DNA from 2 places in the Nocardia sp. CA-107356 genome. Region 1 is predicted to be linked to the other one. Evidence: riboswitches for the same ligand, from Rfam matches in the RefSeq annotation. Region 1 holds a riboswitch; the other holds the start of a gene.
What was found. Region 1 has a riboswitch for S-adenosylmethionine ahead of ACQP1G_RS02455 (aminotransferase class V-fold PLP-dependent enzyme). Riboswitches for the same ligand answer to the same signal wherever they lie in the genome.
Positions count from the first base shown of each region.

Region 2: another riboswitch for S-adenosylmethionine. It lies ahead of ACQP1G_RS40915 (bifunctional o-acetylhomoserine/o-acetylserine sulfhydrylase); the one in region 1 lies ahead of ACQP1G_RS02455 (aminotransferase class V-fold PLP-dependent enzyme).

Region 1 covers NZ_CP191992.1:542,930-547,047, forward strand. The annotation lists gene ACQP1G_RS02445 (MDR family MFS transporter) at 7-1,431, shown strand; gene ACQP1G_RS02450 (LysE family translocator) at 1,492-2,127, opposite strand; SAM riboswitch class IV at 2,254-2,367, shown strand; gene ACQP1G_RS02455 (aminotransferase class V-fold PLP-dependent enzyme) at 2,414-3,736, shown strand; gene ACQP1G_RS02460 (YbaB/EbfC family nucleoid-associated protein) at 3,868-4,118, shown strand, end outside.
Region 2 covers NZ_CP191992.1:9,035,389-9,039,506, reverse strand. The annotation lists gene metX (homoserine O-acetyltransferase MetX) at 1-378, opposite strand, end outside; gene ACQP1G_RS40915 (bifunctional o-acetylhomoserine/o-acetylserine sulfhydrylase) at 485-1,834, opposite strand; SAM riboswitch class IV at 1,918-2,028, opposite strand; gene ACQP1G_RS40910 (TetR family transcriptional regulator) at 2,072-2,824, opposite strand; gene ACQP1G_RS40905 (MFS transporter) at 2,959-4,118, shown strand, end outside.

The sequences.
Region 1 (4,118 bases):
GGATCCATGTCGGATACTCGAACGGTCGTCGCCGCCACCGCGCCCACACTCGAACCGATCCCTACAGGGGTATGGCGGGTCGCCGGTGTGGTGGTCTTCGGCGCCGTGATGAGCATGTTGGACACGTCACTGGTCAATATCGGCCTGAACACCATCGCCACCGATCTCGGTGCGACGCTGAACAGCGCGCAGTGGATCGCGAGTGGATATCTGCTGGCGCTGGCCGTGACGCTGCCGCTATGCGGCTGGCTTGGACGCCGGTTCGGAATGGATCGGGTCTGGTTGAGCGCGCTCACCGGGTTCACCGTCACCTCGGGGTTGTGTGCGCTTGCGCCGAATATCGGTTGGCTCATCGGGTTACGGATCGCGCAGGGGCTTGCCGCGGGCTTGCTGGTGCCCGCGGGGCAGACGTTGATCGGTCAGATCGCGGGTCCGCATCGGCTGGGTCGGGTGATGAGCGTGGTCGGGATCGCGGTGGTCGCCGCGCCCGCGATCGGCCCGACGATCGGCGGCGTCATGCTTGCGAATCTGGACTGGGAGTGGCTGTTCCTGATCAATATCCCGTTCGGACTGGTGGCGTTCGTACTGGCGCGCCGGGTATTGCCGCGCAGCGAGACGACCGATACCGGGGGTCGATTCGACGCCAGCGGATTCGCGCTGATCGCGGTCGGTTTGTCGGCGCTGGTCTACGGGCTGGGCGAATTCGGCAGTCGCGGTAGCGTTTCCGCGCCGACGGTATGGGTGTCGGTGGTGGTCGGTGCGCTGGCACTCGGCCTGTTCGTGGCGCGGTCGGTGCGCGGGCGCGGCGCGAGTCTGCTCGATGTCGGCTTGTTCCGGCATCCGGTGTTCGCGACCGCGAATGTGGCGAACTTCTTCGCCGGCGCCTCGATGTTCGGGGCAATGTTGGTGCTGCCGTTGTACTTTCAGGTCTTACACGGCGATGGGCTGGTAGCGACGGGGTTGCTGCTCATGTCGTTCGGACTCGGCGGCATTATCGCGATGCCCATCGGCGGCCGGTTGACCGATCGGTACGGCGGGGGTGTTGTCGCGGTGGTGGGCAGTGCGGTGACGGTCGCGGTCACGGTGCCGTTCGCGCTCGGTGATGCGTCGATGAATCCTGTTGTCATACAGGCACTTTTGCTGATTCGCGGCATGGCGACCGGATTGACCGGGATGCCCATCGTGGCTGCGGCCTATGCCGCGGTCCGGCCCGAGCAGATGCCGGATGCGGCGTCGTTCGTCAATATTCTGCAGCGGGTCGGCGGGTCGATCGGGGCGGCGTTGCTGGCGGTGGTGCTGTATCGCGCGGCCGCCGCCGGATTGCCGGTGGATGCCGGGTTCCGGCAAGCATTCTGGTGGATCACCGCCGCCGCCGTGGTTTCGCTGGTCGCGTCAGTGCTGCTGTGGCGCAAGGAGATGCAGCCGAAATAGGGACGCGGTGCGCCTTGCCGACGGCCGCTGGAAGTGGCTGTCGGCAAGGCGCGCAACGGATTACGCGGCCGAGGCGGCGGTGCCGATGCCGAGTGCCGCGAGGATGGCCGCGCTGATCTGCTCGAGCCGATCGCGGACCCGCGGGCGGCGCAGCATGGCGACTGCCCGCGCAGCCAGCAGGGCGAGCAGGATCATCTCCACGGCGGCAATGGTGCATTCGATGGCGCCGAGCGCCAGGGTGTTCACGAAGGTGACATCGGTGAGGAATTGCGGCAGCACCGCCAGGTAGAACAGTCCGACCTTCGGGTTGAACATGCACGAAACCACGCCCGCGGCGAATGCCGAGCGAATCGATGTCACCTCACCCGCGCTCGGCTGCCCGGACGTCTGCGCGGTACCGGCCCCGCGCTGCTTGCGGTGATCGATCAGCGCCCGAATTCCCAAGTACACCAAATAGATTCCACCGATGACCTTCAGTGTCCGGTAGGCCGTCGCGGACTGCTCCAGCAGTGCGGCGACCCCGGCCGCGACCACCACCGCCCAGACGATGCCGCCCAGTGCCGAGCCGATCGCCGCGGCGATGCCGGGTCGCGCGTCCACGATCGAGAATCGCAGCACCAGGAAAGAGTCCGGGCCGGGCGTGATCGACAGTAGAATGCACAGGCCGACAAAGCTGAGCAGCAGGGAAGCGGTCACCTCTCGATGAGACCGCAGATCGCCCGGCTTTGCAAGGTTATTTATTTGAGTGCATGTATATGCACGGGAGTGCCGGCCGGAAACAACGGTTGACACAGCGGCGAGATATCTGTCAGTCTCGGTTCAGGTTATGAGTACCAGCGTCAAGCCCCGGCTAGCTGGTCGGCAACCCTCCTCCGCGGTGGGGTGCTCCGGGTGACGACCGGGCCGCAGCCCAACCGGGTGCGGCAAGCGCGGACTCGGATAATCACCTGGTTACGGGTCCCACAGCCGATGGGATTTTGTGATGACTGCTGTTGTTGACCAGCCCTGTTCCGCCTTCGCCCGGGTCTCCGGCGACGACCTGCAGGTGCCGTTGGTCCAGGGCGGGACGGCCACCTACGCGAACTTCGACTACGCCGCGAGCGCACCGGCATTGGCGCAGGTCACCGAGCGGGTGCAACAGTTGCTGCCGTTCTATGCGAGCGTGCACCGCGGCGCGGGTTACGCCTCGCGGATCTCCACCGAGTGCTACGAGGCGGCCCGCGGTTCCGTCACCCGGTTCCTCGATGCCGCCGACGATCAGGTGGTGGTCTTCACCCGCAACACCACCGATTCGCTCAACCTGCTCGCCGCCTGCGTCCCCGGCGACACCGTGGTGCTGGATATCGAACATCACGCGAACTTCCTGCCCTGGACTCGGCACGGCCGACGCGTCGTCAAGGCCGCCGCGACCGTCGAGGAGACCATCCGTCAGCTGATCGCCGAACTGTGCAGTAAGCCTGCCGCGCTGCTCGCGGTCACCGGCGCCTCCAATGTGACCGGTGAGGTGCTGCCGCTGGAGCGGCTGGCCACCATCGCCCATCAGTGCGGCGCCCGCATCCTGGTCGATGCCGCCCAGTTGGCGCCGCATCGTCGAATCAGCTTGCGCGACATCGGCATCGACTATCTCGCCTTTTCCGGCCACAAACTCTACGCACCGTTCGGTGCGGGAGTGCTCGTCGGACGTCGGGATTGGCTCGATGCCGCCGAACCGTATCTGGCGGGCGGCGGCGCGGTCCGCGAGGTCAGCACCACCCGCGCGGAATGGGCGCCCGCTCCGCAACGTCATGAGGCCGGTTCGCCGAATGTGCTGGGTGCGGCCGCGCTCGCTGCCGCGTGTGACGCGCTCTGTGCGATCGATCCCGAAACCCTCGCCACCCACGAACGCCTGCTCGCCGATCGTCTGCGCACCGGCCTGTCCGCCATTCCCGGCGTCAACCTGTTGCGCATCTGGGACGACAGCCCGGACACCGTCGGCATCGTTGCCTTCACCCTGGACGGATTCGTCCCCGGCCAGGTCGCGGCCTACCTCTCCGCCGAATACGGCATCGGCATCCGAGACGGCCGTTTTTGCGCCCATCCCTTGCTCGACCGCCTCGGGCTCGGCGGCGCTCTGCGTGCCAGCATCGGCCTCGGCACCAGCTCCGCCGATGTGGACCGCCTGGTCGAGGCCATCGCGACACTCGTCGCCACGGGTGCGAACTGGAACTACGCCAGCACCGACGGCCTGTGGAATCCGACCCCCGAGACCCGCCCCTTCACCAGCCTCGACCCGACGGGCGGCGCCGCGCCCTGCTCGATCGGCTAGGCCATGCCGATCTCGCTCTGAGAATTTCGCCGCGCAATTCGCGCCTCCGATGGAACCTGCGCCCCGCCCACTGCGTCTAGGAAGGTGATGGCACTCGTCCGGCCGGGGCGGGGGAACGGAAAGGCGGCTGAATGAATTCGGCAGAGCGGGATGCGCTCCAGTCCTGGACGGACGGGATGCGCGGCCAAGTCGACCATATGACCGATGTGTACGAGCGGCAGCTACAGGAGATCGGCGCGGCCAAATCGGAGCTGGCCAATCTGACCGTGCAGGGCTGGTCGCGGGATCAGCTGGTTCGGGTGACCGCGAATTCGGCGGGTATCCCGCTGGATGTGTGGGTGGCGCCGGAGGCATTCAAGCGCTCGAATCCGCAACGGCTGGG
Region 2 (4,118 bases), 1.8 Mb from region 1:
ATCCCGAATGGAGATCTCGGGAAACCTTGCGCCCCAAGGCTTTCCGTCTGGTGCCAGCGAGGAGGGGCCGGTGCTGCCCTTGCAGCCGCCGAGCACGTTCGTCGCGATGACGCACCATTCGTCGGTATCCACCGGCGCACCGGGACCGACCATGCCGTCCCACCAGCCGGGCAGCGGGTGGATATCGTCGGGCACCCCGACGACGTGCGAGTCGCCGGTCAGCGCGTGCTGGACGAGCACCACATTGTCCAGCGTGGGGGAGAGCTCGCCCCAGCGCTGCACACCCAGATGGACGTCCGGGATGACCGCGCCGTTCTCCAGCCGCACATCTCCGATGTCGATGATGCCGAGCCGCCCGTCCGGCGGTGGCAGGGCCACCGCGGACGAACGGGCGGTACTCGGTTCGGCGCTCGAGGTCACGACTCCGACTCGCTAGCGCTCAGTTCCGTCGTGACCGAGGGTGCTGTGTCGGTGGATCGCTCGCTCACGATGTCGCCGCCGCGAAGCCGGCTCGTAAATCGGCCAGGATGTCGTCGATCCCCTCGATACCGACCGCGAGCCGGACCAGCCCCGGGGTGACGCCGGAGGCCAGTTGCTCCTCGGCCGTCAACTGCGAGTGCGTCGTCGACGCCGGGTGGATTACGAGAGAACGCACATCCCCGATGTTAGCGACATGGCTGTGCAGGGCTAACGCGTCCACGAACTTCTTGCCCGCATCGACGCCGCCGCGCAGTTCGAACGCGACGATCGCGCCCGCGCCCTTCGGTGCCAGCTCGGCGGCGCGTTCGTGCCACGGTGAGGACGGCAGTCCCGCATAGAACACCGATTCCACGGCCGGATGCGCGCTCAGGAATTCGGCCACCGCCTGTGCGTTGGCGACATGGCGCTCGAGCCGCAGACTCAGCGTCTCGATGCCCTGACTGATCAGGAACGCGTTGAACGGCGACACCGCCGCGCCCAGATCACGCAGCAGTTGCACCCGCGCCTTGAGTGCGTAGGCCGGAGCACCGAGATCGGCGAAGACCGCGCCGTGGTAGCTCGGGTCCGGGGTGGTGAAGCCCGGGAAGCGGGATTCGCCCTGCGCGTCGCGCACGGTCCAGTCGAAGGCGCCGCCGTCGACGATCACGCCAGCGACCGCCGAACCGTGCCCGCCCAGGTACTTGGTCGCCGAATGCACGACGATGTCCGCGCCGTGGGCCAGCGGCTGGATCAGATACGGGGTCGCGACCGTATTGTCGACGATCAGCGGCAGGCCCGCCGCGTGCGCGATCGCGGAAATGCCGCGGATATCGAAGATCGCGCTGCTCGGGTTGGCGATGGTCTCGCCGTAGAAGGCCTTGGTATTCGGCCGGATCGCGGCGCGCCACTGCTCGAGATCGTCCGGATCCTCGACGAAGGACACCTCGATGCCGAGTTTGGGCAGCGAGTAGTGGAACAGGTTGTAGGTGCCGCCGTAGAGGTGCGGGCTGGAGACGATGTGATCGCCAGCCGCGGCGAGATTGAGGATCGCGTAGGTCTCCGCGGCCTGACCGGAGGCCAGCAGCAGTGCGGCCACACCGCCCTCCAGGGCGGCGATGCGCTGCTCGACCACGTCTTGGGTCGGGTTCATGATCCGGGTGTAGATATTGCCCGGTTCGGCCAGCCCGAACAGCGCGGCCGCGTGATCGGTGTCACGGAAGGCGTACGAGGTGGTCTGGTAGATCGGGAGTGCGCGTGCGCCGGTGATCTCGTCGGGGGTCTGGCCCGCGTGGATCTGCTTGGTCTCGAAGGACCACTGCGCCGGATCGATCCCGGCGGCGTCGTTATCGGCCACGGACGCGATGGGGTCACTCATGTCTTGCTCCAAAAGGGTTGTTCGCCAGCAGGTTTTATCGGGGTGCGGGTGACGGACAACAACACATGGGGGGAACCTCCTGAAGTGCGCGCTTGCTCTCGACTTTCGAGAGCCCGGTCATCACCCGGAGCACCCCACCGCTGCTGGAGGGTTGCCGTCCAGCAAGCCGGGGCTTCGCGCTGGCACTCATGACCTGACCGACATGGTAACCGGCGGGCGGTGAGTGGCCGAAATCCGTTACCGGTTCTCCGCCTGACCGGTGTCGATGCACCCGGTGCACACCCGTATGAATTCGTCGAACGATGTGGTGAACGCAGTGCGGGCCTCGGCAGCGGCGGCCGAGGTATCCGCGCCATCGAAGATCGAGTGCGCACATTCCATGCTGAGATGACCGATCAGCTGCCATGCGCCGACCACCAGTCGCACCGGCAGCGCACCGGGCTGGGTACCGAGTCGCTCGGCGATCGCGTCGGCGATCGCGGCGTGCTTATCGTCGGCCAGTTCCATGCTCTGCGCGCTGACCGTCGGACTGCTACGCAGGATCCGCTGCATCTGCTGGAAGCGCTGGAACGAGATCGGTCCGTCGACGCTCTCCGCGGCCCTGTCGACGACCTGCAGGAACGCCTCGCGCAGCGATTGCAGTTCATTGCCGGTGACCGGAAGTCCGCGCAGGCATTCGGCGATGGCGAGGCCGAAATCCTTGACCGGCCCGAGGACGATGTCTTCTTTGCTGTCGAAGTACCGGTTGATGGTGCGCGGTGACACGTCCGCGCCGTTCGCGATTTGCTCGACCGTCGTCGCGTCGAATCCCTGTGCGTCGCACAGGTCCAACGCCACCTCGATGATGCGCAACCTGGTCTGCTGCTTCTTGCGTTCGCGCAATCCCGCGCTCGCGCCGGCGCCGGACGTACCGGGCCCTGGGTTTGCTGGGGCGCGCACAGCGTCGTCGGCTGCGGCGCTCGCGCCGATCGGCGTCGATGACTCGAGCATGTCCCCATGCTATCGCAATCGGGACATTTCGTGTCCTTAACGGTCAAATGTCCGAGTGCGACATTTTTCTCTTGACGACAAATGTCCTTCGATGACAGGATGGCAGCACTACTTCGGACGGCTAGGAGAACACAGTGAGCGAGACTGCGATAGCGGTGGAAGTTCCGGAAAGACAAACCAGCTCGACGCGGTGGCTGGCCCTGGGGGTGATTGCATTGGCCCAGCTCATGGTGGTTCTCGACGCCACCATCGTGACCATCTCACTGCCCTTCGCCCAGCGGGATCTGGACATCAGTGACGGCAACAGGCAGTGGATGCTCACCGCGTACACGCTGATCTTCGGCGGTCTGCTGCTGCTCGGCGGACGGCTGGCCGACTACATGGGGCGGCGGCGAATCTTCATCGTCGGCCTGGTCGGCTTCGCCGGGGCATCCGCGGTGGCCGGTCTGGCGCAGAACGGCGCCGAGTTGTTTGCCGGGCGTGCGCTGCAGGGCGCGTTCGCGGCATTGCTGGCACCGGCGGCGCTGTCGTTGCTCTCGGTGACCTTCACCGAGGCGAAGGAGCGCGCGACCGCTTTCGGTGTCTTCGCCGGAATTTCCGCGGGTGGTGCCGCGCTCGGCCTGATCGCGGGTGGCGCGCTGACCGAGTACGCCTCCTGGCGGTGGTGCCTGCTGGTGAACACCCCGATCGCGTTGCTCGCGCTGCTCGGCGCGCTGGCGTTCGTTGTGAAGGATGTGCCGATACCGCGCACCGGCGGCTATGACGTACCGGGTGCGGTCACCGTGACGCTCGGTCTGATCGCCATCGTGTACGGATTCAGCCGGGCCGCCGAGGACGGCTGGCTGGCCGGGAGCACCCTCGGGCTGCTCATCGTCGGTGTCGCACTGCTGATCGCCTTCGTCGCCATCGAGCGTCGCTCGTCGAATCCGCTACTGCCGCTGCATATTCCGGGCGAGATCAACCGCGGTGGCGCCTTCCTGGCCGCATTGCTGATCCCGATCGCGATGTTCGCGATGTTCCTGTTCCTGAGCTACTACTTCCAGATCACCCTCGGCTACTCGTCGCTGAAGGCCGGCTTCGCTTTCCTGCCGTTCCCGGCGGGCATCGCGATCTCCGCCGGTGTCACCAGTGCGCTGCTGCCGAAGCTCGGCCCTCGTCCGCTGATGGTGGCGGGCGCCGTACTCGGTGTCCTCGGTCTGGTGTGGCTGGCGCAGCTGGGCTACGGCGATAGTTACGCGGCCAGTGTGCTGCCCGCGCAGGTGCTGATCGCGCTCGGCATGGGCCCGCTGTTCGT